Regions from separate parts of the Marinomonas sp. A3A genome, predicted to be linked through region 4. Evidence: predicted binding sites of a transcription regulator. Region 4 holds the regulator's gene; each other region holds the start of a gene.
The links. Region 4 encodes PhoB, which activates phosphate uptake and scavenging genes when phosphate is short. Its sites were predicted from a motif close to TGTCATANNNNTGTCANA; they were not measured.

Region 1 (7,602 bases), 340 kb from region 4:
GATACTTTTGCTACTCGCATGCCTGACCCAGTATTACAGCAAGTAGAAAGCTTTCAGGATATGACCATCACATCGAATGATTGTTTCCGCCCAGTTAGCCGATTTTTCGATCGTATTACTCGTCCAGAACAACTAATCACAGCATTGCCACAAGCCATGCGTGTATTGACCGATCCAATTGAATGTGGCCCTGCAACGTTAGCATTACCGCAAGACGTTCAAACCATGGCGTTCGACTACCCAGTGAGTTTATTCGATGAAAAAATCCATCGTCTACGTCGCCAAACGCCTGATTTTTATGAGCTAAATGATGCTTTAAAACTAATTAGACAAGCTAAAAAGCCAGTCGTTATTGCTGGTGGTGGTCTTCATTATTCTAGTGCATTAAAAGAATTTGACGCATTTGTCAGTCAGTTCCAACTACCAGTTGGCGAAACACAAGCCGGCAAAGGTGCGCTTCCTTGGGACCACAAACACAACATGGGCAGCATAGGTGTAACTGGTGCTGCATCAACGAATAATCTATGCGCCGATGCAGATCTTATTATTGCGGTAGGCACACGCCTTGGGGATTTCACCTCAGGCTCTCGTTCTCTTATAAACCCAAATGCAAAAATAGTGAGCCTAAACGTGGCTTCCTTTGATGCGATCAAACATAAGAGCCAAGCATTAGTAGGTGACGCCAAATCAACGCTTCCTCTATTAAGTAAAGCTCTGCAAGGTTGGAAAATAGAACCATCTTGGATCAAAAAAGCCGAAGCAGAACGCGTTAATTGGCAACAGGTTGTCGACAAAGTGACAACTGATCGAGGAACGAGTTTACCAAGCGATGCCGAAGTTGTTGGAGCTGTAAACCGTGCCGCTGGCGAAAAAGACATGGTGGTTTGTGCAGCAGGAGGTTTGCCTGGTGAACTACAAAAACTGTGGCGTACTCGTTATAACCGCGGCTATCACATGGAATACGGTTATTCCTGCATGGGTTATGAATTAGCTGGCGGTTTAGGCGCAAAAATGGCGAGTCCAGAGTCCGAAGTTTTCGTTATGGTAGGCGATGGTTCTTACTTAATGCTGAACTCCGAAATAGCTACTTCGGTGATGTTAGGGAAAAAAATCATCGCCGTTGTATTGGATAACCGCGGTTTTGGCTGTATCCATCGCCTACAACAGTTTTGTGGTGGCCCTGGTTTTAACAATATGTTGGACGACTGCCTAACTACACCAGAAGGTGCACCAAAAACAGACTTTGCAGCTCATGCCAAAGCACTCGGTGCGAACTCAGAAAAAGTGAGTACTATTTCCGAGCTAGAAGCAGCTCTAGAGCGTGCAAAAGCATCGCCGATTAGCTACCTAATTACGCTCGATACCGATCCGACCATTGTCACAGAAGGTGGCGGTCATTGGTGGGATGTGGCTATACCAGAAGTGTCTGAGCGCGAGCAAGTCCGCCAAGCAAGAAAAAACTACGACGCTCATAAAGAACGCCAATTTAAAAATTTGTAACACTCAACATCATTTAGCATTTACTGATCGGAGAATAATAATATGAGCGTCAGAATCGGCATTAACCCATTAACATGGACAAACGACGATCTACCAACACTGGGAGCAGAAACCTCCCTTGAAACCTGTTTGACAGAAGGCAAACAAGCAGGCTTTAGCGGCTTCGAATTAGGCCAAAAATTCCCTCGCACGCCAGAAGTGCTTGGCCCTATCTTAAAAGCGCATGGTTTGGACTTGGTTTCAGGCTGGTTCAGCGGCGAATTATTAACTCGCAGTGTAGAAGAAGAGATCGAAGCCATTAAACCTCATCTTCACTTATTAAAATCCCTTGGTGCGAAAGCCATGGTGTACTGCGAAGTAACAGGCTGTATCCATGGACAAATAGAAACCCCATTGTCGCACCGCCCTATTATCAGCGAAGAAAAGATCGCTGAAATGAGTAAGAAGCTGACTCAAGTCGCAGACTACTGCCTATCTGAAGGCGTTCAAATTGCTTACCACCATCACATGGGAACCGTCATTGAAAGCCAACACGAAGTTGACTTGTTGATGAAATACACCGGCCCTTCTGTTGGCTTACTTTTAGATACGGGCCACATGACTTTTGCAGGCGGTAATCCATTAGAAGTTCAAGCAAAACACGCGGATCGTATCATTCACGTGCATTGCAAAGATCTCCGCCCTGAGATCTTAAAAGACGCTAAAAACCGCGATATAAGCTTCTTGAATGCGATGTTAAATGGCGTATTTACTGTACCTGGCGATGGCTTTATCGATTACAGCAGCTTGTTCAAACAACTTAAAGCCAGCAACTATTCAGGTTGGTTAGTGGTAGAAGCAGAACAAGATCCAGCCGTTGCGCACCCATTAACTTACGCAACGCTTGGAGCAAACAACCTAAAAGCGCTATGCGCTGAATCTGGGTTAGAAATCGTAAAATAATCGCCCTCTTTTATTCATGAGGCTAACGCTAGATGAATAGTGTTAGCCTCAACAAAAACACATGCAAACGTTAGGTATTCTCATGAAAACATTAGGTAACTACATTAACGGTCAGCAAATTGCCAGCCAAAGCGGCCGTACAGGTCCAGTCTACAATCCAGCAACTGGCGCACAAAGTCTTAGTGTTGCACTTTCTAGTGCCGACGAAACTCGCACTGCGATTGAATCAGCACAAGAAGCGTTCAAAACATGGAGCAAGGTCACACCACTTAATCGTGCTCGTGTCATGTTTAAATTTAAAGCATTGTTAGAACAACACGCAGACGAAATCGCAGAGATGATCACCAGCGAGCACGGTAAAGTATTTTCCGATGCCAAAGGTGAGTTAACCCGTGGTATCGAAGTAGTAGAATTTGCTTGTGGCATTCCACACCTACAAAAAGGCGAACATAGCCTAAACGTTGGTCGCGGTGTAGACAGCATGTCTTTGATGCAGCCTCTTGGCGTTTGTGCGGGCATTTCACCGTTCAACTTCCCAGCCATGGTTCCAATGTGGATGTTCCCTGTTGCCATTGCCAGCGGTAACACTTTTGTGATGAAACCATCAGAAAAAGACCCTTCTGTTCCTCTACGTTTGGCAGAGTTACTTACTGAAGCGGGTCTTCCTGACGGCGTTTTCAATATCGTTAATGGTGACAAAGAAGCGGTAGACGTTTTACTAACGGATGAACGAGTACAAGCGGTTAGTTTTGTCGGTTCCACACCTATTGCTGAATACATTTATGCAACGGCCTCTGCTCACGGTAAACGCGTGCAAGCGCTTGGCGGTGCCAAAAACCATATGATCGTCATGCCAGATGCAGATCCAAGCCAAGTCGTTGGTTCCCTAATGGGAGCAGCATACGGCTCAGCGGGGGAACGTTGTATGGCGATTTCTGTTGCTGTCTGTGTAGGCGATGACGTTGCCGATAATTTGATCGACAGCTTAAGTATCGAAATCGACGGAATGCGCGTCGGCCCAGGTGTCGGCTTGCCAGAAGAGGCTCACATGGGCCCAGTTATCTCCAAAGAGCATTGCGCAAAAATCAAAGACTACATAGGTATCGGGGTGGAAGAAGGCGCAACTTTGGTTCGTGATGGTCGCGATTTTGTCTATCCAGGCAATGAAAATGGTTACTTCGTCGGACCGACCTTGTTCGACAATGTGAAACAAGGCATGCGCATCTATAACGAAGAAATTTTTGGCCCTGTTTTATGTGTTGTTCGTGCTAGCAGTTACCAAGAAGCATTGGATATGATCAATGCCCACGAATATGGCAATGGCACGTCGATCTTCACTCGTGATGGCGATACCGCTCGTCAATTCTGTGAAGACGTTCAAGTGGGCATGGTTGGCGTGAATGTGCCAATTCCTGTGCCAATGGCATTCCATAGTTTTGGTGGCTGGAAACGCTCCTTGTTTGGCCCATTGCACATGCACGGTCCAGATGGCGTGCGCTTCTACACTCGCATGAAAACCATCACAGCACGCTGGCCAACAGGCCTTCGCGCTGGTGCAGAATTCTCAATGCCAACGATGAAGTAAGCATTTATAGACATAGTACCAAGCAAAGTTTTTCCCAATACTATTCTATGTAACGGGATCACCCTAGCTCAGTCGCAGATTGTTTATTGTCTAACTCTCTAGTAAGCGACTTTTTAGCCCACTTTTTGGTGGGCTTTTTTTTATCTCGTATTCATTAATATTTCAGGTCATATATCCGCCATACAAACGTCACGCTTCTGTCATATTAACGCTCTACTCTCATTAATAAGATATCTAAAACTTATTAGAGCGGAGCGTCACTGTGATACAAGTCGAGCAAATGATTGCCAGTAAATCCCCTCAGTTTTTCGATAAAAGCCCATTTATCACTCGCCCAACGTTAAGCGTGCTAAAGCGCTTATTCCACGAAAGTGAAGTAAACCAATTCCTGGAAAAAAACAACGGCTGTGTCGGCTTCGAATTTATTGATCGAGTACTGGATCACTTCAACTTTAGCTATCAAGTGAGCCAAGTTGATCGTCGAAATATCCCAGCTAGTGGACGGGTGATGATCATCGCCAATCACCCTCTTGGCGCCTTAGATGGTCTCGCTTTACTTCGATTAATCGGTGAAATCCGCCCAGATGTGAAAATTGTCGCCAATGATTTATTAATGGGCTTTGACGGTTTAAAGCAGCTGGTGCTGCCTGTCGATAACCTTGGTGGAAAAACCGGACGCCAACAGCTGAAAGCCATTATGAGCTGCTTACATAATGAAGAAGCGGTGATTATTTTCCCTGCCGGCGAAGTGTCTCGAATGTCGCCAAGCGGCGTAAAAGATCAGCACTGGAATCAGAACTATCTTAAGCTAGCGCAAAAAACCAACAGCCCCTTGTTACCGGTTCACATTGGCGGCCGAAATTCTATGCTGTTTTACACCAGCTCTATTTTGTATCGTCCGCTTTCCACAATACAGCTAGCTAACGAGATGTTCCGCCAACGAAATCGTAAAATCCCCATGCAAGTTGGCCAAGCCATTCCGATTCAAGAACTGGCAAAATTACCTTTAAGTGATAAAGAGAAAAACAAACTAGTAAAACGCCATTTGTACCGTATAGCCAAAGGCAAAAAGCCACTGTTAAAAACCGAAAAAACCGTTGAGCATCCGCAAAATAGACAGATGATCAAACAAGAGCTCAAAATAGCCGAGCATCTTGGCAGCACCAAAGACAACAAACAAATTTACTTGGTTGATTACGATCCGATGTCGATAACGATGAAAGAAATTGGTCGTTTGCGCGAAATCGCCTTCCGTAAAGTCGGTGAAGGCACAGGCGAGCGCTCTGATTTAGACAAGTTCGACCAATATTATCGTCATTTGATTTTATGGGATGAAGAAGAGCTCGAAATCGTTGGCGCTTATCGAATTGGCGAAGTCGCTAAATATATGAAATCAGACACGCCAAATCGTATCTACAGCGCCGAATTGTTCCAATACTCTTGCGATATGGAGCCCTACTTCGAACAAGGCATTGAACTTGGACGCAGCTTTATTCAACCAAAATATTGGGGCAAACGCAGCTTAGATTATTTGTGGTACGGTATTGGCGCATATTTAGACAGACACCCTGAAATCCGCTACATGTTTGGTCCTGTAAGTCTAAGCAACAGCTACCCACAAGTGGCAAAAGATTTCATCGTCTCCTTCTACAAACTCTATTATGCAGACAAGGAGCACTTGGCGCGTTCATTCACGCCTTATCAAGTAAACGCAGAGCACTCTGACATCATTTCAGGCATGTTCAGCGGCGATGACTATGAAGAAGACTTTAGAATACTCAAAGAACAGCTCAGCCACTTTGGCGCCAGCGTACCGACACTGTTCAAACAATATAGTGAGTTGTGCGAGACGGGCGGAGTTCGCTTCTTAGACTTTGGTGTCGATGCCGACTTTGGCTACTGCGTGGACGGTTTAGTCCTAGTAGACCTAAATACAGTCAAAGAAGCGAAAAACAAACGTTACCGAGGTCACAACGCTGGCAATCAACCCTAACTCTAACTATCGCGAATCATGGTGATGTCCACGATAGTGGCGACTATGGGCATGATGACCATGAGCGTGATGTCCATGTGAATGGTCGTCTTCTTGTTGCCCAGATCGTTTGAAGAAAACAAGATAAACAATCTTAATGATCAGCATTACACTTAATAGGATAAGAACGACTGTTTGAATTTCCATAAAAACACCTCGTTATTTTTGTTGGTGTTATTTGAGTATAGGACATGAAAACTGTCTAAAATGTGAATTTACTGTTTAAAACGCATACAGTTTTGTAAGCCCTGAAATAGCGCATCTAACATCATGTTAGACACTAAAATGGATCGGGGCAGATAAAACCCAAAGCAAGCAATCAAGATTTTTGTTTAAGAATTAATCAGTTATAAAATATGGCGTAAGCTTTGCTTTACGAATAAAAGAGCTTATTCAAAAAATCGTTTAAAAAACACGTTTCATCTACCCTCGGGCTTTTGCAGTAGCCTTACAAATTTGTCTATCGTTAGACCATGGAGCTGGAAATGATTGAGAAAACCTATTTAAAAACCAAACCTGAATGCAAAGTGAAATTCGCCTTACCTGCTGAAGCGATTGGTGATGCCAAAAGCGTCGCTGTCGTTGGTGACTTTAATAATTGGGACAGCACAGCCAACCCAATGAAAAAACAGAAGTCTGGTATTTTTGTGTCGACTCTTAACTTGGATATCGAAACCTCGTACCAATTTCGTTATGTTCTGGACGGCACAGAATGGCTAAACGATGACATGGCTGACGCCTATGTTCCAAGCCCTATCAGCTACGACACCAACGGCGTCATCAGCCTGTAGTAGCACTTCTTAGTTTCTATACTGCCACAAACAATGCGTCTCGATTTTAGACTTTAAGCCGAGACGTTTTGCCTCTCTCTGCCTTGCTTTGAGGGATGTCTTATGCCCAATATTCCCACATTCAATCAGTAATACTCTTCGTACCATAACGTCATCTTTTTGCCCCAAAACCACTAATTCATGGATTCAAGCTGCAATTTATAGTCAAAATATGTACAATTGTTTTTATTAAACGCGCGTTTAATAAAAACTCAAATATCTCAATGCCCTCCAAACAGAGCATTGAACAGACATAAAGAGGCACATCATGGCACATCAGCAGCAATACATTCATGGCCGCTACCATGCATCCACCAGCGGTGAACACTTTGAGACAATCAACCCTGCGACAGGCGAAGTGATTGCAACAGTAGAACACGCAGGACAAGCTGAACTAGATGCTGCTATTAAGTCTGCAAAACAAGGTCAAAAAGTGTGGGCCGCAATGAGCCCTGTTGAACGCGGACGCATCCTTAAAAAAGCCGCTGAGCTATTGCGTGAAAACAATGAAGAACTTGCACGTCTCGAAGTATTGGACACAGGCAAGCCACTTCAAGAAGCCATTTGCGTAGACATTCAAACGGGCGCTGACGTGATCGAATATTACGCAGGCCTAACCGATAAAATCCAAGGCGATTACCAAGACCTTGGCAATGGCAACTTCTTCTACACTCGTCGCGAGCCACTTGGTATTTGCGCTGGCATCGGCGCAT
Region 2 (7,602 bases), 1.2 Mb from region 4:
GCACCAAAAGCGAGAGCGCCTTTATTTGCGTACTCAGGTTTTGGAAAAACGTGCCAAACTGTCACGTGATAACGCTGTTGATAATATTCTAGACAAAGCGACTAGCCCGACAGGGTTAATTGCAAGCTTTGTATTAGGTGCAAGCACACAACTTGATATCACAAGGAAGGTTAGAAAAAACTTGCTTAATGGCGCTAGTCGAGATGTCTTAAGCTTTTTGATGACGCAAGTATCTGTTTATATGGCAAACAGCACTGCACAAGCAAGCACTTCATCTGAGAATATGACTTCTGAAAGTGAAGATAGAACGCCTTCTAGCGAAGAAGACACGTCCTCCTCAGCAACACCTTTTGTTGCACCGAAAGATAGCTGTATTTAAAAGATAGTATTAAGAATCATGCACTGTGATTGAGCGCTGTGAGTTTGTTCTATAAATAATCTTTGCTAATACACCGACTTGTTCAAAAAAACGACACTTAACCCTCGACTTTAGTGCCTTAAGTCTCTATATTCGCCCATCTTTGTGTTTGTCATTTGACCCTGCTTTTGTGGTCTGTATGAACGTTTTTCATTTCTCTTTGTTTAGGGCTTTTTCCTTTGATCTCCACGGCTAATATCACCATGCAATTTGGCGCAACGCCATTGTTTGAAAACATCTCTGCAAAATTCGGTAACGGCAATCGCTATGGCTTAATTGGCGCGAACGGATGTGGCAAGTCTACCTTCATGAAAATTCTGAGTGGGGCGCTGACGCCAACGTCTGGTAACGTTTCAATTACGCCAGGTGAAAAAGTCGGTACCTTGAGTCAGGATCAGTTTGCTTTTGAAGAATATACTGTTGTTGACGCCGTTATTATGGGGGATGTGGCGCTTTGGAAAGTCAAACAAGAGCGTGATGCCATTTACTCTAAGCCAGAAATGAGCGAAGAAGATGGCATGCGAGCAGGTGAGCTAGAAGCGGAATTCGCTGAGATGGATGGCTATAGTGCGGAAAGCCGTGCAGGCGATATTCTGTTGGAAGCGGGTATAGCGGAAGAATTTCATTTTGGTTTGATGAGCCAAGTTGCACCGGGTTGGAAACTTCGTGTTTTATTAGCACAAGCCTTGTTTGCTAATCCTGATATTTTGCTATTGGACGAACCAACCAACAACTTGGATATCCATACCATTAACTGGTTGGCTGGTGTATTGAATCAACGTAAATGCACCATGATCATCATTTCCCATGACCGTCATTTTTTAAACTCTGTGTGTACTCACATGGCGGATATCGATTTTGGTGAGTTACGTATTTACCCAGGTAACTACGAATACTTCATGGAAGCATCGTCTTTGATTCGCGAACAATTATTAACAGAGAATGCGAAAAAAAGTGCGGAAATGGATGACCTTCAAGCGTTCGTGAATCGCTTTTCTGCTAACGCATCGAAAGCCAAGCAAGCGAGCTCTCGCGCTAAGAAATTAGAAAAGATTGAGCTATCAGAAGTTAAGCAATCTAGCCGAATGACGCCATCGCTGACCTTTAAGCAAGATAAGAAGCTTCATCGCCATGCTTTGATCTTAGAAGATCTTGGTCACGGCTATGATGAATTGCTGTTTTCTGGCGGCAATATGATTCTAGAAGCAGGCTCCCGTTTGGCTATTATCGGTGAAAACGGTGCTGGTAAAACGACATTCTTACGCTGTTTAATGAGCGAATTAGAAGCCAAGCAAGGTGAGATTAAATGGGCAGAAAATGCCGTGATTGGTTATTGCCCGCAAGACAGTACAGAAGACTTTGATTGCGATTTAACCTTGTTTGATTGGATGTCGAAATGGCGTACTGCGAAGCATGATGATCTTAAAGTTCGTGCTATGTTGGGGCGTTTGCTGTTTACCGCGGATGACTTCAATAAGAAAGTACGAGTGTGTTCTGGTGGTGAAAAAAACCGCTTATTGTTTGGTAAGTTGATGATGATGGACTTAAACGTCTTAGTTATGGATGAGCCAACGAACCACATGGACATGGAAGCCATCGAAGCATTAAACAATGCCTTGTTAGACTTTGACGGCACGCTGATTTTCGTAAGCCACGATAGGGCGTTTGTTTCTTCTTTGGCAAACCGAGTGATCGAAATTAAAGGTCAAAAGGTTATTGATTTCCAAGGTACATATGATGAGTACCTTGCTCACCAAGGTTAGCCTTGTTTAGGTATAGTATTTATTTAAAGCCGCTTACGGGTTGTCAGTAAGCGGCTTTTTTGCTTTATACTCAGGGCTATTTGGAATCTGAAAGGGCGCTATTTTGGACTCAACAGCACTTAAAAAGTATCTGCTTTTGAAACCTGAAGCAGAAGAATATTACCCATTTGATGACCACACTGCTGTGTTTAAAGTACAAGGAAAGATGTTTGCCTTGTTGGTTAAGAAGCAAGGCCAGTTGTTACTTAATTTAAAATGCGCACCTGATCATGCCATTGAACTACGTGATATTTTCCCTGAGGTTATTCCTGCTTATCACATGAACAAACGTCACTGGAACTCCGTCATTTTAGATGGTGATTTACCCATGGGCGAAATAGAAAGGCTGATTGATCATTCCTATGGTTTGGTTGTGAAAGGTTTAAAAAAATCCATCAGAGACGGCTTGGAAGTACGATATGGAAAACCAAGTTTATACGTAGGCTCTTATTCTTAAATGTAAAGCAGCCAATAAGTGATGACTTATCGGCTGTTTCTATTTCAATCTTAAAGTTTAAAAATTGACATTATGTCTTGAGTTTCTTTCGCTGTTTTAGCAAGTGATTCACTGGTTAGATTATTTTGTTGAACCAATTTGCCTGCCTGAGTAGATAGTTCCGATACTTTCTCATTGAGATGGTTAAGTCTTTGAACAGCGTCGCTTTGCATATTAACGCTTTGGATAACGGTGTTGCTTGCGCTATTTATACCATCTACTGATGTAGCGATAGCTTGCAGGTATTGTGTGGTGAGCGTTATTTCTTCAGTGGTTTTTTGTGATTGCTGATGGCTTGCAGTGATACGAGCTTCGGCTTCTTTTGCGCCGCTTTGAAGTTTGCTAATCATGTTTTGAATTTCATCCGTGGAGGCCTGAGTTCGGCTTGCTAGCCCTCTCACTTCGTCTGCTACTACAGCAAAACCTCGACCTTGTTCACCAGCGCGAGCGGCTTCAATGGCGGCATTAAGAGCCAATAGGTTGGTTTGTTCTGCGATGGCGCTGATGACATCGAGTACCGACCCAATAGTTTGCGATTGTTCTGCTAATTGAACAACAGTACTTAGACCTGCTTCTAGTTCATAAGAAAGTTTTTCAAGAGATTCGACGGTTTGATTAATCGCATTTTGTCCTGTTTGAGTTTTTTCTACCGTGATTTGAGCTGACGCAAGAGTTGATTGAGTGCTGTCGATAACCTCATTTTTAAAATCATCCACTTCTTTTATGGTTTCTGCCATTTGCAAAAACATGCCTTCACGCTGTTGTGTAATGGCTTGTGTTTTTCCAGCAACAGATTTTAGCTCCTGACTCTTATTTTCGACTTCTTGGTTAAGCAGAACAGCTTTACTAAGAGTGAGTGAAAGGCGCTCTACAAACGTATTGTAGTAAATGGCAATTTGGGTCAATTGATCTTTACCGGATTCAGGTAGGCGGGCTCTTAAGTCACCTTCACCATCTGCAATGTTATGCAAGGCGGATTGTATTTGCCCAATAGGTACAAGAATAGATCGTACTATCAAAAAGGAAATGAAGAGGGCGATTAGTATAATGACTGCACTAATTGAACCTAGTTTAGTGACCTCTTTATTATATTGTGTGTCCACATCATCTAAGTAAATACCTGAGCCAATGATCCATCCCCACGGTTTAAAGCCTTGGACATAAGATATTTTCTCTACAGGTGTGTTATTTCCAGGTTTTGGCCAAAGGTAATCCACAAAACCAGCTTCTTGTGCTTTAACCACTTTGACAAACTCTGAGAAGAGCTTTTTGCCATTGGGGTCTTCTAAGTTGGATAGGTCTTTGCCATCTAGAGAAGGGTTTACCGAGTGCATAACCATGGCTGCGTTGTAGTCATTAATCCAGAAATATTCAGACTTTGCATAGCGGGTATCTTTAACCATGTTCATTGCATAGCGCTGGGCATCAGCTTGGCTTAGCTCTCCAGATTGTTCAAGTTTGTAAAAGTAATTGAATACACCTGTAGCGGTTTCAACAACGTTTTTTGTTTGTGCGTATTTTTCATCTAGCAAGGATTGCTTGTTGACGGTTAGCGATAAATAAACAACAGAGATGAGCCCTAATGAAAAAAAGACTACTAAACCTGTTAGGCGTAAGCGAATTGGAATGTTGCGTAAGGTCTTAACCATAAATTCATCCTTTAATAGATATATTTTTTATTATGATGCTGCTCGTTTTTTTGTCTTTTATATGAGTCTTCCTGACACATGTTTTTTAATCTAAACACAATGTCGTTCTACTGTCATTTCTATGTAATGTTTTATCCGTAAATTCATTGATAGTTTCCTTTTGCAGGGGGAAGCAGCGTATTTGAAAAATAGACACTAAAACCAGTAGCCAGGATCGATTTATAAAGGGTAAGCCCCCGAAGTTCGAGTGCCTAGGCGACAAATTTTTTATAAATAATAGGGCAGTGTTATGAATATCAAGAACAACAGAAAACTAGGGTTTGATGAATTAGATGAGCTGGTACGACCAGCACCTGAAGTGGTAGAGTTCGAAGAAGTCGCTACTAAAATGGTCTCTCGCCGCGGCTTTTTAGGTGGCGGTGTGGCCGTTGGAGCTGGTGCTTTTGTTATGGGCTCGACGACATTGGCTGCGGGTAAAGCGCTAGCTGCTGGAACGGCAGAGTCTCGTCTTGCATTCAGCATGGTAAAAGCCAACTCGTTGGATACCGTGACTGTACCTGAAGGCTACAAATGGGAAGTGGTCGCTTCTTGGGGGGACCCATTGTTCAGCAATGCTCCTGCTTTTGATGCGGCGACAGGTGGCACAGGCGCTTCTCAAGAGTTAGCATTTGGCGATCATAATGACGGCATGGCTTTCTTTTCTAAAGATGGCAAACAGATTATGGCCATCAACAATGAATACACCAATGAGAAAACGCTACACGCTAATCGCGCTGATGGCATGCCTGCAACAGCTGATGATGTCCGTAAGAACAAAGCAGCCCATGGCGTATCCATTATTGAGGTGGCGCAACGTGGTGGTAAATGGGGCATCGTCCAGGACTCTCCTTATAACCGCCGCATTACTGCTGATACTGCCATGGATATTACAGGCCCCGCACGTGGTCATAAATGGATGCAAACGTCAGAAGATCCTAAGGGGTTAGTAGCAAAAGGCACATGGAATAACTGTGGTAATGGACAAACACCATGGGGTACGTATTTGACGTGTGAAGAGAACTTTAATGGCTACTTCACGGCAAATGACAAAGATTACAAAATGCCTGAAGCATTCAAACGCTACGGTATGAGCACCGAAGGTCGCTACAACTGGGCTATGGCGGATGACCGTTTCAACCTAGTTAAAGAACCAAACGAGCCAAACCGCTTTGGTTATATTGTTGAGATCGATCCACTAGATCCAACTTCACGTCCCAAAAAGCGTACGGCACTTGGTCGTTTTAAACACGAAAACGCGGAATTGACTATCGCGGCGAATGGCCATGTTGTGGTTTATCTTGGTGATGATGAGCGTGGCGAATTCTTATACCGCTTCATTTCTAAGCATAAATATTTGGCAGGTGGCAATAATCGTGACTTGCTGGAAGAGGGAACTCTTTATGTTGCCAAATTCCATGACAACAATCGTGGTGAATGGGTCGCATTGACACCTAAAACTACAGGAATGACAGATGCAGAAATTTCGATTCATACTCGTATTGCGGCGTCTAAAGTGGGTGCTACTACGATGGATCGACCTGAATGGGTCGCAGCTCATCCTCACAAAGCGGAAGTGTATTGTTCATTGACTAACAATAAAAACCGTGGAGTTAAACCAAATGCGGGTGGTGATGCAACACCAGCAGGTGGCCCAAATCCTCGCGTGAAAAACAACTTTGGTCAGATCGTACGCTGGATGCCAATGGACTCGGACCATACTCATAATGAGTTCAAATGGGACTTGTTTGTGCTGGCAGGTAACCCAGCTGTGTATGACGATGCGAATGCGGGTTCTAAAAATATTAACCAAGACAATATGTTTAACTCGCCAGATGGTTTGAAGTTCGACTCTAAAGGCCTGTTATGGATTCAAACAGATGGCAATTATTCGAATGAAAAAGGTTTCCAAGGGCAAGGTAATAACCAGATGTTGGTTGCCGATCCTGAAACCGGTGAAATTCGTCGCTTCTTAGTCGGACCTAAAGAATCTGAAATAACAGGATCAGCCTGGAATGCAGAGCGTACGACCATGTTTATTGGTGTTCAGCACCCAGGAGAAGAAGGGAATTCTCATTGGCCAGATGGTGGTCAGTCTGTACCGCGTTCAAGTGTGATCGCAATTTCTCGTGAAGACGGTGCCGTTATAGGTTAAGCAAATTTTGTAGCACCTAGAAGCCAGTATGTTTTCATGCTGGCTTTTTTCTTGCCTGAAGCTGAGGTGCTCTTTATCTTCTGCACCTTCCCTAGATATCATGACTTAAATCATAAAATGTATAATTTTTTTTTATACTTTCTTGTTTAACAAGGAAGAAAATGTCAGTCTTGAGAATGTGCATAATAAATGCAAATAATGAGTTCTTTTTGACCTAGCGGTTAATTTTTTATATTTAGCTTCTTTTGCGACGTTTATTAGTATGGATGCTGTGAAAGCAATGTGGTTGTGAGCTATATGGGTTTAAGTGAGTAAGAATGGGCGTCGTGTTCTCTAAATCATTATTTACTAAACAAGCAATTTTAACATTGGTGCTCGCGGTTGTTTTAAGTTTGGTTAGCAGTGGTATTCAATTCGTTGATGGCGTTCGATCTCAGAAAACGGAAATAAATCAAGACTTCGAAGAATTGCTTGCAGTGGTGGAAAAACCATTATCTGAAGCTGTTTTTCGCTTAGATACTATTTTTGCCCAGCAGCAAATCGATAGTTTACTCTTTAACCCATCTATTGCTCATGTAGAAGTTCGTGATGAATCAGGTGAGCTGTTCGTGGAAGCAACATCCACTAAACATGATTTTTCTGTATCGGAGTCACTAGCTAATTATTTCTTATCTGATCTTCAGAGTTATAATCGCGAACTGCGTTTGGAAATGCCCGTTTTTCAAGCAGGGCGTTTGTCTATATTGCCCGAAAAGCGTTATCTTCTGGATAAAATCTTCAAAGAGCACCTTTCCAGTCTGATCTACAATTTGTTCAAGGATGTGTTGCTAGCATCCTTGATATCCTTAGTTTTTTATTTTCTAGTAACCCACCCTTTAATGCGTCTAACAGAGACTTTATCTACTGTTGGTAATAAAAAAGAATTGCCGTTGCCTAAGTCGTTCTCTCGGCATCATAAGTCTGATGAATTAGGGAATTTGCATTCTACTTTTGCGCAATTATGGAATAAGCTAAATACAGCTCTGAGTGATTTAGAGCGTAGTGAT
Region 3 (7,602 bases), 330 kb from region 4:
ACTGACGTTTTTCAGGGCGATATCGCCTTTTGGCACATCCGTGTAATAGTCTGGACCACCGCGACCACCAGCCTTAAACGGCGCTGCCGCAGATAAAATAGGCAAGCCTTCATAAGACGTACCACGAACAATGTTTTCCACATACCAAATCTGCGCATTGTTCACGATCTGAATGGATGGATCATCCTGCACGAGTGCAAAGAAGCTATTAATGTCTGCAGTGGATTCACCCACTTTGCGACGCATATAAGCCAAAGTACCTTCGTGTTCGGTTTTCACAGCGTCATTAATGCTCGCATCGGCTTCAACCAAAGCTACAGTAGTTCGGCCTTCACGGCGAGAGATGGCACGCACTTCGGCCTTGCCATCGGCAACTTTCCAACCATTACCCGCTGGCTCTAGTTTTAAATCAATCACCCCAAGGTGAGATCCCCAGAACCCAGGCATAGTGGCAGGCTTACCAAACACCGTGCCTTTTTCGCCATCCACACCTTCAAAAGCGTCTAATGCTTTGTCGCCAGGAAAAATGCGATGAGAGTGACCAAATAAAATCGCATCAATGCCGTCTACTTTTGCAAGATGATAAGACGCGTTTTCTTCGCCTTTCATGTAAGGCGAGTTCATCATGCCACTGTGTGGAATCGCAATAATCACATCCGCGCCTTTGGCTTTCATTTCAGGCACGTATTTATTAGCGGTTTCGATAATGTCTTTGGCAATAACTTTATGGGTTAAATTGTCTTTATCCCAGGTCATAATTTGCGGTGGTACAAAACCAATGTAACCGATTTTGACCGTTTGTTTTTTGCCGTCAGAATCGACGAAGGTTTTGTCTTTGATGATATAAGGTTGGAAGTAAGGCTGATCGTTAGACGCATCGTTATCGCCATCGTCCACATAGACATTCGAGTTAACGTAAGGGAAATTAGCGCCACTTAAACTCTTCATTAAAAAGTCTAAGCCATAGTTAAATTCGTGGTTACCGATATTACCCACATCGTAATCCAACAAATTCATCGCTTTAAACGCAGGATGCGTCTCACCAAAGCGCAGCACTCGACCTTTGGCAACATAATCGCCCAACGGCGTGCCCTGTAATAAGTCACCGTTATCCACCAACACAGAGTTCGTCACTTCCGCACGCGCCGCTTTTATCAAGGTCGCAACACGAGACAAACCAACCGCATCACTTTGCTTATCGCCGTAGTAATCGTAATCCACCAAATTCATGTGAATATCCGTGGTTTCCATGACCCGCAAGTCAATAGTAGAAGCCTGCGCCATCGCAGCAAACAACAAAGAAGAGGCGAAAAGCGTCGCGCCCTTAGGAACAAAAAACGTCATGCAAAAACTCCATTCATACAATCATCTGCGTATCAAAATACTAACCAAAAAGTCAGTTTTCATATTAAGACGATTTTATGCGAAGTTCATGCCTTTTTTATGACAGTTGTTTATCGATTTTGTGTGTATAAGAAGGTCAAATACGTCGGATTACGCTCGTGCCTCTCTCATCCGACCTACAAGGTTTAATGCATCCATACAATGAGAACCAAACGGCGTTTTGATGAGGTAGGCGTACTTTCCTTAAGTTAGAGAGTGAAGATAAACGCCGTTTGGTTCGAGTCTTGTGAGGACGTGATCTGTCGGCCTGAAGACGCGACTTACATCAACACGTCGGATTACGGTCGTGCCTCCCTCATCCGACCTACGAGGCGGAGTAAAGAAGGGAGTTAGCGTTTAAACCATCGCCACACGAAGAGTACTTTGATTAACGCAGCAGCGACGTAGGTCATGGCGCAGGCGGTTAAGATGCGTTTCACTTTGGGTAGATCTTCCTGTGGGATGTAGTTGCCTTCTCTCAATATGGGTAGTGCTTTGTTGAAGCTGGCGTCCCATTCTTCCGGCAGTATCGCGACTTGTACCAGCACGGCTAATAAACCTGACATGCCAACCACCAGCGCATGAAGCGCTACGGCGTAAGGCAAATGCAGCAGCACCGAAATCAGCGGCCAGCCGAGTAACAGCCCAGCGGTAATACGACGGGCAAAATGCGCCAAGGGTAAATAGCGAGAACTTAAATGAGAGATCTTTTGTTTCTTTTCATGAGCAATGGCGTGCCCTACTTCATGAGCAGCCACGGCGACAGCAGTTAATGAGCGACCATTAAGTACACTCGGGCTAAGGCGAACCGCATGTTGGCCAAAGTCGAAATGGTCTTGGCCTTCTTTTGCTGCTTCTACTTTTACGTCATTCAGCTCAAACCGTTTCACTAAGTGGGTCGCGAGTTCGCCACCTGTGCCCGCTAAATCGTCACGATCCGTGGCGTAGCGTTTTAAGGTAAATTTTACCCAAGCGCTTGGCCCAACAAATAATAAAAGAGCAATGACAATACCAATAATCCATAACATAACGTTGTCTTTCTACTATCCAAATTAACAAAAAATATCTGGCTCAACTTTGACCCTTTTTAGGTTCATCACATACACTGTAATAAATGCCTAAAGTATACGAGCTAGATATGAAAAATCCTTTAGTTGGTCCGATTCTCGCGATCCTAAAAAACCATCCAAATGGTATGAGTGAGTTTGACATACTAAAAGCGTTAAAAGATCAGCTACCAGAATTTAGCAAGCTTGCCGACGATGCCAACTTGCAGCTATTTCGCCAGCATTTTCTTATCATGAATGCTTTGTATCAATTACAAAGCAGCCTTTGGCAAGAAGAAAACCTGATGTTAAACATCAGTGCACTTCGAATCCATCTACTTAGCGCATCAGAGATCCAATTGTCTGCCAGTACCAGTTTAAACGACAGCGTAGACGCAAAGTTAGCTGCTTACTATTTAGACTGGGAGGAGTACGAAAAAACCGATGAAGATGAAGTTTCTCGCCTTCTCAATAGCTTCTACAAAGGCATTAGTTTACCTGGTAACCGAGACTCTGCACTCAAAACCCTACAAATCGACAGCAATAACCCAACCAAAGCAACAATAAAACAACAGTACCGCAAGCTGGCCCAAAAACATCATCCAGACAGAGGCGGCGACCAAGACATTTTCATTGGACTCAGGCAAGCCTACGAATACCTGATGTTCTAAACACTAACGCTGGGAAAGTGTAAAACTCCCCTTCAGTCATTGCTTTCATTTCTATAAAAATCCAAGATGAACCTCGCTCTTCTTGTGCGGTCAAAATGCTGCATATAGTTACTTTACCGATTCATTTTATAGAAATAGGGCTTATGATTTTTTCTTCTTTTTTACGACACCTTTTACCCTCTAAAACACATCGCCGCTTCCTAATCCGCCCACTTTGTCTCATTTCTTTTACTCTACTTAGTAGTTGCAGTGTAAACGAAATCGACAACTCCAATGACTTTGAAAACAATGGTCGAGACACCGCGGCACTAAAGCGTGACACCTTATATTTAAAGGAAAGTCTTCCACCTGGCTTGCCAATGCCAGATGCCAGTTTCGAAAGTGGCTTACAGCAACAACTAAAGTACTTGAACCGTATTGGCGATAAAGATTTCGTACTTGAAAATACACAAACCAGTGTGGCGGATTTGAAAATCGTTGCACAAGAAATTGGTAAATGGCTACACAATCCCGCACAGCAACCGCAATTAATTGCTCACCAATTAGCAGGGCAAGATCAAAGAGGCAACGTACAAATAACTGGCTACTATGTGCCTATTTTGCCAGTCCGACACTTACCAGATGAAGTTTACCGCTATCCGCTTTACCGTAAACCAGCACAACGAAATGCCGACGGAAAATACCCGTCTCGTGAACAGATAGATTTTGAAAATGCACTGGCCGGACAAGGATTGGAAATCGCCTATACATCCAGTTTAGTCGACAATTTTTTCTTGCACGTACAAGGTTCCGGCGTAGTCGAGTATGAAAATGGCGAACGCAAACTCTTATCTTGGGGCGGCGTTAACGGACATCCTTATCGAAGCTTAGGAAAAGTGCTTATTGAAAAAGGCGAGATTGACCGAGCCAATATTTCGGCTCAAAGCATTCGCCAATGGCTAAGTGATCACCCAGATCGTAATCGTGAAATTCTATCTACCAACCCAAGTTATTTGTTTTTTAGCGAAGGCCCTCAAAATCCTGTTGGCGCAGCTAACGTGCCATTAACACCTTTGTATTCTGCTGCAGTGGATCCAAAAGTCATTCCTCTTGGCTCTATTCTGTTGGCTCAAGTTCCTAAACTAGACGTTTATGGTAATTTAATCGGTCATGAGTTTCGTCTCTTGCTCGCCCAAGACAAAGGTGGCGCAATTAAAGGACCAGGGCATATCGATTGGTACCAAGGCGTAGGCGAGGAAGCGCACATTCATGCTGGTCAGTTAAAACATTTTGGCAAGGTTTGGTTATTGCTTCCAAAAAATCCAACACCTGAAAAGCTGATCGCACGCTAACCTTATTTCCAACAATGAAACGAAAACGCCGCGCTTTGATATTCAAAGCGCGGCGTTTCTTTGTTATCCAGCTCTTGATTTTATATTAGTTTGATCATCACATAAGGTCACTTAGCTTAAAGGACACGGGTAAGTTGATCCGTAACTCAGTTTCCGCCATTTCCTTTGAAAATTTAGGCAAAGGCGTAGAACGCTTTATCATATCCAATACCGCATTATCCAAACGTTTATGACCTGAACTCTCGGTGATCTTTACGTCTGATACAGAACCATCCGCGTGAGCAACAAAAGACAAGGAAACAACGCCCTCTTCATTGCGGCGACGGGATGCTCTTGGATAACGTTTATTCTGAGCAAATATCGATGTTAACTGTGTAAAATAGTTTGCCTTAGCGCCAGGATTACCGCCACTCGTTGCCGCGTTTGAGCTTCCTGTTGTTGCTTTTTGATTCGCCATTGATGGCGGTGCAACTTGTTTAGGAGCGGCTTTTACCACTGGCGCCGCTTTTTTCGGCTCTGGCTTTGGCTCAGGTTTCGATTTCGGTTTTGGCTCTGGTTTTGGCTCTGGTTTTGGCTTAGGCTCAGGCTTTTTAACTTCGATTGGTGATGCTTGCTTGATTTCAACAGGCTCTGGCTCTTTGATGATTTCTGGCTCAACAACAGGTTCTGGCTCAACGACTGGTTCTGGTTCAACCACAGGCTCTGGTTCAACCACAGGTTCAGGCTCAACCACAGGTTCAGGCTCGACTTCTGGTTCAACTTCTTCTTGAACCTCTTCAATCGGCTCTTCTACTGCTTCCTCAACCTCTTTTACTTCTTCTTGAGCAGCTGTATTTTGTGCCGCAGCACCAAGATCACCAACCATTCCCAAATCGAACTCAATGCCTTGATTACCTGCGGCCTGACTACCTGCTGTTGGGGCATAAAATACGGCATAGAAAGCGCCAGCGTGAACAGAGAGAGCCAGACCACCAGCAATAATCCAATGACGCTTGGAAATCATTTATTCCCTCGCTCAAGCTGTGTCGCCAAACTTACTTTTGTAAGACCCGCTAAACGCACCTGATTAAATATCGGTCGTAGCTTTTCTAGAGAAATAGCACCATCGGCTTTGATTTGTACCCAAAAGCCCTCTTTATCTGAAGCAGAAGCAAACTGCTGCTCTAGATAGGCTTGAACATCATCGATGGCAAACAGCTTGTCATCAACATAAAGACTATCATCGGCGCCCAATACAATTTCAATATTGGGATCTGTAACAGCGCGGTTATCATTAATAGATTGTGGAGGCATTACAGGAATAGGATCTGCTTTTTGAATTTGCCCCGCCACCATAAAAAACACCAACATCAGAAACACCACGTTAATCAGTGGCACCATGTTGTCGTCGCTGCTGGCGTTTCTCGCGGCGTATTTTTGACCTATTTTCATTTTGTCTCCGGCGGCATCGCAAAAGCATTCGCAATAGACACGGTTTTTGCGCCATTGAGTTTTAAGCGATCAGCAAGATGCATCAAGGTCTGTAAGGTCACTCCGTCTTCTGCTTTGATGATAAAAACACCCTCGTTATGATCTGTGACGAGTGTTTGAAAACGGGACTGATCGGAGAAACTAACTGCTTTTCCATCAACCCAAACCTGATCATCATTTTGCTTCAATGTCAGGATAAGGTTGTCTTTTTCTTGAGGCGGCGTTTGAACATCGGATGCCACAGATAACGGTGTATCAACGATGCGCCAAGGCACAAAACTTGAGGTCAACATAAAAAACAACAGCAAGATAAACACCACATCGATTAGTGGTGTTAGGCTAATTGCGTTTTTACGTTTGGGCTGAGAAAGGTTAAGCGGCATGCAACATCTCTTGGTTGGCCTTTTCGACTAGATGCTTAGCCTGCTTGCTAGTAAAAACCTGAGTAACAGCATCATTCATGTTGTGTGCAATACGTTCTACTTTTCGCTCTAACCAGCTTTGCAGTGTGACGACGGGAATCGCTACTGCCAAACCCACTGCGGTGGTTAACAGCGCCTGCCAAATACCACCAGATAATACGGAAGGATCAACTTGGTTTCCCGCACCTTCCATTTGCTGGAAAGCGGTGATCATACCCAATACGGTACCTAGCAGACCTAACAATGGGCTCAAGGTCGCAATAATTTCTAAAGGACGTAGAAAAGAGCGAAGTTGATTTAGCTGATTCATCGCTCGGCGCTCTACTTCCTCACGAATCAAATCGGCACTGGTATTCGCGGCTAACAAAGCGCGCATGGTATAACCTACTAAAGCATCGATAGGACGTTTTTCATCTAACTGCTCAAGCGCTTTTTCACCATTTTCGTCACTACGCCATTCATCTAAGGCTAAATTACTGGTTTTTAAACTCTCCGCGCGAAGTGAAGAAAACTGCCACAGTTTTAACAAAACAATTGTCAAAGCAACGACAGAAAATACCATCAGTATCCATACCACAGGTCCACCGACCTGCAAAAAGTCGACTATTTTCTGCTGTACTGAATCTTCCACGACACTCTCCAAAGAATAAAAAACATTAAACAAATGGTAGTCATTCTCAACCGCATTTTCAATAAGTAATTACTCAAATAAAAAGATATACAGGGCAGAAATGCACAGTAACTGTAAAGGCTAACAAGAAAAGCTGCATAACCATGTCAAACTCAACAAGATCATGCAGTTTTATAGAAGAAAGAAAATAAGCGGCTTACAACCAGCCGCGGTGTTTAAAATACCAATAAGGTGCAAATGCTGAAAACACCATCAAGCCTAACGCTGCCGGATAGCCGTAATCAAAGCCCAATTCAGGCATGATTTTAAAGTTCATCCCGTAAATACTGGCAACCAAAGTTGGCGGTAAAAACACCACCGAAGCGATAGAGAAAATCTTGATGATTTTATTCTGTTCAATGTTAATAAAACCCTGTGTCGAATCCATCAAGAAGTTGATTTTATCGAACAAGAAAGTCGTATGAGACATCAAGGTTTCCACGTCACGCATGACCTCACGAAGAGTTTCTGAATAGTCTTGTCGATTAGGTAAGTGACGCAGCAGAAAAGAAATATTGCGTTGCGTATCCATCAGACAAAGACGAATTTTGCCGTTACTGTCTTCTAAGCGCGCCAATTTTTCAATAATCGTATCCAGCTCTGTCTCGT
Region 4 (7,602 bases):
CGACCTTTTTGACGGTTATTTTGAGTTTGATCGATCAGGATAGCGAGAAAGAGGCGTTTATTAGCCAGTTGTTTGATAGTTTATAAATCTCGTTACCAACCCCTCCCTAACCCTCCCCTTGAAGATAAGGGAAGGGATTTAATGACTTGGTGAATCTTGGTTATCGTCTGTAGGAATAGGTAGCGCCGGAATCGTATCGTTTCTGGTTCGATTCGCGGGGAAGTGGCAAGAGAAGGTACTGCCGAAACCTGGTTGACTGCGTATTTGCAGTTTGGCGTCGTGATGCAATAACACATGCTTTACGATAGCTAAGCCAAGTCCTGTACCGCCTGTTTTGGAGCCTCTTCCTTTATCGACACGGAAAAAACGTTCTGTGAGGCGAGGGATGTATCTTGGCTCTATGCCTAGTCCTGAATCTTTTACTGAGAAAACACCGTTAAACTCACTGGATTCCCATTTTATCTCAATCTCACCACCATCCGGTGAATATTTTATGGCGTTAAAAATCAGGTTTGAAAACGCACTGTATAGTTCTTTGTAAGAACCGTATAGACGAGCTTCTTCGGGAACTTGTAAAGCAATGGTGTGCTTGTCCGTCAAGATAGGCGTGGTCGTATTGGTGATGGTTTTAACTAGATCTGAGACTTTATGCCACTGGTTCTCTTCGCGCTTATCATTGCTTTCTAGACGAGATAGCAGTAGCAGATCTTCGATGAGTTGTTCCATTCGCTCAGATTGCTCAGACATATTTACAATGCCTTTTTGCATGCTTTTAGGCAGACTGTCCTTGAACATGTCGAGAGTTTCTAAGTAGCCTTTAATAACGGTAAGTGGTGTTTTTAATTCATGGGAAGCGTTGGCGACAAAGTCTTTTCGCATCTGCTCTAGCAAGTGTAAACGCGTGACATCACGAACAAAAATGAGATGATCATTTTTATCGTATAGTGTGGTTTGAATTTCTAAATACACACCGTCTTTGGCTGGAGACTTGATGACCAAAGGTTCACCAAAGCGCTTTTGACTAAAGTAACGGAAAAATTCTGGACTACGAACAATATTGGTGATGATTTGACCACGATCGACAGGTCGCATCAAGCCGAGAAAGTGGGCAGCCGAGTTGTTCCACCATTCCAAGTTACCTTGGTTATCTGCCATGATAACGCCTTCTTTTAAGGCGGTTGTGGAGCTTTCAATTCTTGTTAGGGCTTGGCGCATGCGGCGTTTAGATTTACGTTGCTTCTTATGCAGACGATAAACAGCATCGAACACTTCGCCCCAAATACCGCTGGCTTCCGGGGGGGCTGCACGACCAGAATGACGCAGCCAATTGTGGAATTGGTATAGCTGATAAAGTTGCCAGTACAAAGAACCTAAAACGTACAGTAGCAAAACACCCAACAACTGACCTATGATTAGGCCTATTACAATGCAGGCCGCGAGCCCCGCGAGCCAAGTAATAATGGTGTTTCGCCAAACTGTTTTCATACGGACCTTTTTGCTGAGAAGCGGTAGCCTGTTCCTCGTACGGTTTGTATCAAGAAATCATGAGTGCTACCAATGGCTTTGCGTAAACGACGTATATGAACATCAACGGTACGTTCTTCAACGTAGACATTTCCACCCCATACTTGATCCAACAATTGCGCTCTTGAATAGGCACGCTCTTGATGGGTCATAAGGAATTTTAGTAGACGGTATTCTGTCGGCCCCATGTCTAAAGGACGACTGCCTATAGTAACTCTTTGGCTAATTGGATCAAGGGTCAGGCCTTCGATTTCAATTGGTTCATCAACCCCTTGAGGCGTCGCACGACGTAATACGGCTTTGAGTCGTGCAACTAACTCGCGTGGTGAAAAAGGCTTGGTGATGTAATCATCCGCACCCACTTCTAAACCTTGGATTTTGTTGTCTTCTTCACTTTTCGCAGTCAGCATGATGACCGGAATTTCAGCCGTCGTAGTGTCTTTTTTCAATCTGCGAGTAAGCTCGATGCCACTACCGCCGGGCATCATCCAATCTACAAGAATCAGATCTGGACGGTGGTCCACAATGATTTCATGGGCTTGCTGAATGTTTTCTGCTTCCAAATACTCGTAGCCTGCCATTTCAAGTGCAATGGCGATCATTTCGCGTATGGAAGATTCGTCGTCAATAATTAATACTTTTTTACCGGTCACAGGATTCATCCTCATCTCAGGAACGGTTTCATTAAAACGATCTAATGTGACAATTCGGTTACATTGTCACAACTTTGCCATATATTAGATAAAATAGCTTGCAACTAGACCGATGAAAACACAGTAGCCAACGCGGTTATTGTCTAAAAATGAGCGAAAGCATGCTTGTCGATCACGCTCTTTGGCTTGTTTAAACTGCTGATAAAAGAGCCCAACACAAACGACTAATGACACAAAGTACGGCCAATGCAGTCCTGCTAGTAAGCCAATCCAAGTCAATAAAGATAAGGTTAGTCCTTGCAGGCAAACAATGACGAATAAATCGTATCGGCCAAATAAAATTGCAGTGGATTTGATGCCTATTTTAAGATCGTCTGGACGGTCTGTCATCGCATAATACGTGTCATAAGCAATCGTCCAAAAGCAATTTGCGACAAACAACATCCATAGCTCAGGATCCATTAAATCCCCACCTTGTGCGCTGTAGGCCATAGGGATCGCCCAAGAAAAAGCCAAGCCAAGAAACAGCTGGGGCAGGTGTGTGTACCGCTTCATAAAGGGATACAGCGCAGCAAGACCTAAGCCTGCGAATGACAGTAAAATAGTCTTCAGATCGGTAAACAGCACTAGGATGAAACTTAAAATCGATAAGGCACCAAACAGCATCAGCGCTTCTTTTTCGGATACGCGGCCAGAAGGCAAAGGTCGATTTTTGGTGCGATCAACAAAGCCATCGACTTTTCTATCCGCGTAGTCATTAATGACACAACCCGCTGAACGCATGCTGAAAACGCCTAAGATAAAGATAACCACCAAATGCCATTGAGGCATGCCATCGGCGGCAAGCCATAGTGCCCATAATGTTGGCCACATAAGTAAGAATGAGCCGATAGGGCGGTTGAATCGAGTGAGTTCTGTGTAGTCTTTAAGTTTGTTCATAACAATCCAAACGGCGTTTTTAGTTGGTTAATCTCATCAAAGAAAGCTTCATTGACCAATATTCCAGGGCCAAATTGGTGGAACACAGAGCGCCTTGCCCACAGCGCATTAGGTTGGTTTGGAAACATGCGTTTGGGCAGCTGAGTGACTTCAATACGGCTTCGAGAAAGCCCTTTATGTTGAAATAAGTAGCCGCCCAATGGTTTGTCTTTTAAATGTTTTACTTGTCGCCAATGGCCTTTCAATGACCTAGCCGGAATAATTGAGCGAGCATAAATGACGGCAACACCATCGACTTTTAGCAACACTGTACGAATACGCGCGGCTTCTCGGGGTCGTAACTTTAGGCGTTTTCGCTCCCTTGTTGTTGGGGTTCTCCAAGTATCTTCAAGTACTTCAACCGTCAATGTTCCCATGCTTTTAAGTTTTGCCGTCAAGGACTCTTGAGTGACGAGCCAAGGCCATAGGTTTTTAGGTACTTTTACCTTATTAATTTGATCTACGGGCGACCATCGGTAGTCAAATTGTTGAGCAGCAGAGGAATTCATTAACGTCATAATTAACTAGGTATTCATCTTATTAATTAAATCAACCATCTTATGGAGCTCGGTAGACTTTTGGTAAATCGTATCTCTACAGGTTTCGGCTTCCTCTAGGGTTAAACCAATTTCTAACAATACGGATGGCTCAATGGCTGCGTTATTTCGCAGTTGATAGGAGACATACAGCAGCCTTGCCAAAGTCGCATGTTCGCCATAATAATGCGGCTTTTTGCTATAACGAATGGCAGTCCAAATGTTGTCAGGCAAACTCCAGTAGCGTAACAACCAAGAGCCTAATTGCTCCTTGGTAAAGTGTAGTATTTGCATTTCGACTAATTCAGAAGACAAGTGGGCATTGGCTTCTTGATAGCGGGAAAGAATCGAAAAATGCGGTGGTAAAATAGTGCTAATCGCCAAATAACCAAAATTATGCAGCAATCCAGCAAGGTAAGCATGGCCTAACTTTGGACGGTTAGGAATAGGCATGGCTTTTACTAAGGCTTCCATCAAGACGGCATTTGATACGGAGTCGAGCCAAAAATCTTCATAGTGACGCGGACCGTCTTCAGGTGTTTGAAATGCATTCCCCATAGATAGACCAAGGGCTAAATTCATCACCATATCGAAGCCTAATACGCGAATGATTGCATCCTCTACTGACTCTATAGAGCCAGGTGCGCCGTAATAGGCGGATGATGCCCAGCTGATGACCTGAGCTGCCAGACTCGGGTCTAACGCAATAACCTCGCACAGCTCATCTGTACCCGCAGTTTTGTCTGTCGAAAGACGAATAATACGATGAGAGGAAGCTGGTAAAGGTGGAATCTCTAATGTTTCTTCAATACGCTGTTTGAGCCGAATAGATTGAAAGCGTCCAAGCGCTTTAAGAATTTGCTCTTCATCGTCTTCGTGGTTATCTACAGGGTGTGGTATGAGCTGAGTGTGGATTGAAATACTCTCAAAACGGTTCAATGGACCGGAGAACATCTCAGCTAATTCTGTAGAGCTAATATCGTGATATTGTCCATCCGCCTTAGTTCTAATTGAAAACACCGCATTCTTTAGCATGCTGGCTTCTAATATGGTTGTGATACTGTTTGGCTTAATAAGCGGGTCGCCTGTGCTTTGAAAATTACTGATAGGTTCAAAACGACGCTTAGTAATACGGGAAACCGCAGAAATATCCAGCATGTTGCTTTCAGGGAAAATAACCTGCAAACGACCTGTGTGGTCGGCTAAATGTACCACGCGTAATCTTTGACTTGTTTGAAGGTCTACGGAAGATTCCATACATTTTCCTGTTAAAAAGACGGACATAAAAAAGCCCCGAATACGGGGCTTTGTCAATATAACAGATTTTAAGTTCTAGTTCTGAATACTAAACGATTAGTGATTCAAAATTTGACTTAGGAACATCTGGGTACGGTCGTGTTGAGGGTTGTCGAAGAACTCGTGAGGCTCGTTGGCTTCAACGATTTCGCCGGCATCCATGAAAACAACACGGTCAGCAACAGTTTTAGCGAAGCCCATTTCGTGCGTTACACACACCATGGTCATGCCTTCTTCTGCTAACTGAACCATTACGTCCAATACTTCTTTGATCATTTCAGGGTCAAGCGCTGATGTCGGTTCATCAAACAGCATGATACGAGGCTGCATACATAAACCACGAGCAATCGCTACACGCTGTTGCTGACCACCAGATAGCTGACCTGGATATTTCAATGCTTGGTTAGCGATCTTTACGCGTTCCAAATAATGCATTGCCATTTCTTCCGCTTCTTTCTTAGGTGTTTTACGCACCCAGATTGGCGCCAATGTCAGGTTTTCCAAAATGGTTAAGTGAGGGAACAAGTTAAAGTGTTGAAACACCATGCCCACGTCTTTACGGATCGCTTCGATGTTCTTCAAGTTATTGTTCATCTCAACGCCATCAACCAGAATCGTTCCTTTCTGGTGTTCTTCTAGACGGTTGATACAACGCGTCATCGTTGACTTACCAGAACCAGAAGGGCCACACACAACGATGCGTTCGCCTTTCTTGATACTGAAATTGATGTTTTTTAGTACGTGAAAATCACCGTACCACTTGTTTACATCGTTAAATTCGATGATTGCTTCTTCGCCCTGCGCAAGTTGGGCACGAGCCATATTTGTATCTGTCATGATAAAGACCTCAAATTCCTAACTAATTTCGCTTGTGCCCAGTTTCTAACTTACGCTCTAGAGCCATACTATAACGTGACATACCAAAGCAGATAACCCAATAAATCAAGGCTGCGAAGGCATAACCTTCAACCGTGGTACCTAACCAGTTTGAATCATGGTTAGCGGCTTGAATTCGACCTAAGAAGTCAAACATGCCAACGATGTACACCAAGGTCGTGTCTTTAAACAAAGCAATAAAGGAGTTCACTATGCCCGGAATAACCAGTTTTAGTGCCTGTGGCAAAATAACCAGAATCATCGACTGCCAGTAGGTTAACCCCATTGCATCAGCAGCTTCATATTGGCCTTTAGGAATTGCCTGTAGACCGCCACGAACAACCTCAGCCATATAAGCAGCAGAGAATAAAGTAATACCAATGAGAACACGTAATAACTTGTTGAAGTTTAAACCTTCCGGCAAAAACAATGGAATCATTACGGATGCCATGAACAAGATAGTGATTAATGGTACAGCTCGAATGGTTTCGATGAAGACCACACAAACTGATTTCGCAATTGGCATTTCTGAGCGTCTACCGAGAGCTAGCACGATTCCCAATGGGAAAGATGCCACAATACCGATAACACCCAATAGTACAGTAAGGAAAAGGCCGCCCCACAAAGAGGTTTCCACTACTTCTAGACCAAATACACCACCGGCAAACAAGAAGTAAGCCACAATGGGATAAGCGACGATAATAGCGATAGAAAGATACAGCTTGTTAATCGTCTTAATGGCAAAAGCACCAACCATAACCACTAATAGAATCACGGCTAAATTAATACGCCATGTTTCTGCTTCTGGATACAAACCGTACATGAACTGATCAAAATACACTCCGATAAAAGCCCAGCAAGCACCGCCAGCAGTACAGGCCGCTTTAGAGGAACCTTCCCAAGTAGCGTTAATTAACGCCCACTCAATAACGGGTGGAAGCAGTAAATACAGTATATAAATGCTAAATAATGTTAGAAAAATATTAAGCGGGGACGAAAATAAATTCTGACGTACCCATGCCACAGCACCAACCGATGTAACCGGTGGTGGGAGGCTTGGTGATGGTTTAAAGATAATAGCCATGATCTGCCTCCTAGCGCTCAATTAATGACATTTTATTGTTGTACCAGTTCATGAATACCGAAATCGATAGACTCAATGAACCGTAAACCAACATACAAAGGCCAATGGTTTCAATTGCTTGACCAGTTTGGTTCAGCGTTGTACCCATCACGACAGCTACCAATTCAGGATATGCAATAGCAGCCCCTAAAGAAGAGTTTTTCGCTAAGTTAAGGTATTGGCTGGTGAGTGGCGGAATAATAACGCGCAACGCTTGAGGCAAGACAATTAGACGCTGTGTCATGCTATCACGTAAGCCTAAAGAGCGAGCAGCCTCGGTTTGCCCCCAGTTTACGGACAAAATACCAGCACGAACGATCTCGGCAATAAAAGCGCCAGTGTAAGTGGATAAAGCAACTAATACCGCAACAAATTCAGGTGGAAGTACCATGCCGCCTGTTACGTTAAAGCGACTTTTTTGTGGTAGATCAAACTCTATTGGGAATCCTGCAATAGCAAGGAAAATGAAGGTAATACCAACAATCAGACCCAAAGAAGACCAATAAGCTGGAAACCATAATCCTGTTTTAGTTTGGCGCTTTTTAGCCCACATAATTAAGCCAATAGAAGCGACTATCGACAGAATGAAACCGAATATCACCAACCCAAAACCATC

Region 1: a site for PhoB is predicted at 4,215-4,232, ahead of olsF (bifunctional ornithine lipid synthase OlsF). Genes of this name have one in related genera too.
Region 2: a site for PhoB is predicted at 4,477-4,494, ahead of CYL31_RS15365 (PhoX family protein). Genes of this name have one in related genera too.
Region 3: a site for PhoB is predicted at 1,432-1,449, ahead of CYL31_RS19370 (bifunctional 2',3'-cyclic-nucleotide 2'-phosphodiesterase/3'-nucleotidase). Genes of this name have one in related genera too.

The regions. Positions count from the first base shown of each region.
Region 1 covers NZ_CP025532.1:4,118,483-4,126,084, forward strand. Annotated here, with positions in the region: gene iolD (3D-(3,5/4)-trihydroxycyclohexane-1,2-dione acylhydrolase (decyclizing)) at 1-1,500, shown strand, start outside; gene iolE (myo-inosose-2 dehydratase) at 1,543-2,442, shown strand; gene CYL31_RS19345 (CoA-acylating methylmalonate-semialdehyde dehydrogenase) at 2,525-4,027, shown strand; gene olsF (bifunctional ornithine lipid synthase OlsF) at 4,290-6,020, shown strand; gene CYL31_RS19355 (isoamylase early set domain-containing protein) at 6,545-6,850, shown strand; gene betB (betaine-aldehyde dehydrogenase) at 7,158-7,602, shown strand, end outside.
Region 2 covers NZ_CP025532.1:3,291,512-3,299,113, reverse strand. Annotated here, with positions in the region: gene CYL31_RS15385 (hypothetical protein) at 1-379, shown strand, start outside; gene CYL31_RS15380 (ABC-F family ATPase) at 598-2,181, shown strand; gene CYL31_RS15375 (MmcQ/YjbR family DNA-binding protein) at 2,285-2,677, shown strand; gene CYL31_RS15370 (methyl-accepting chemotaxis protein) at 2,728-4,365, opposite strand; gene CYL31_RS15365 (PhoX family protein) at 4,655-6,556, shown strand; gene CYL31_RS15360 (putative bifunctional diguanylate cyclase/phosphodiesterase) at 6,874-7,602, shown strand, end outside.
Region 3 covers NZ_CP025532.1:4,129,523-4,137,124, forward strand. Annotated here, with positions in the region: gene CYL31_RS19370 (bifunctional 2',3'-cyclic-nucleotide 2'-phosphodiesterase/3'-nucleotidase) at 1-1,344, opposite strand, end outside; gene CYL31_RS19375 (zinc metallopeptidase) at 1,734-2,411, opposite strand; gene CYL31_RS19380 (DNA-J related domain-containing protein) at 2,522-3,100, shown strand; gene mltA (murein transglycosylase A) at 3,244-4,431, shown strand; gene CYL31_RS19390 (energy transducer TonB) at 4,529-5,434, opposite strand; gene CYL31_RS19395 (ExbD/TolR family protein) at 5,431-5,862, opposite strand; gene CYL31_RS19400 (ExbD/TolR family protein) at 5,859-6,284, opposite strand; gene CYL31_RS19405 (MotA/TolQ/ExbB proton channel family protein) at 6,274-6,954, opposite strand; gene corA (magnesium/cobalt transporter CorA) at 7,151-7,602, opposite strand, start outside.
Region 4 covers NZ_CP025532.1:35,621-43,222, reverse strand. Annotated here, with positions in the region: gene CYL31_RS00195 (response regulator) at 1-86, shown strand, start outside; gene phoR (phosphate regulon sensor histidine kinase PhoR) at 139-1,485, opposite strand; gene phoB (phosphate regulon transcriptional regulator PhoB) at 1,482-2,177, opposite strand; gene ubiA (4-hydroxybenzoate octaprenyltransferase) at 2,262-3,116, opposite strand; gene CYL31_RS00175 (chorismate--pyruvate lyase family protein) at 3,113-3,673, opposite strand; gene CYL31_RS00170 (HDOD domain-containing protein) at 3,680-4,948, opposite strand; gene CYL31_RS00165 (amino acid ABC transporter ATP-binding protein) at 5,045-5,824, opposite strand; gene CYL31_RS00160 (amino acid ABC transporter permease) at 5,847-6,947, opposite strand; gene CYL31_RS00155 (amino acid ABC transporter permease) at 6,958-7,602, opposite strand, start outside.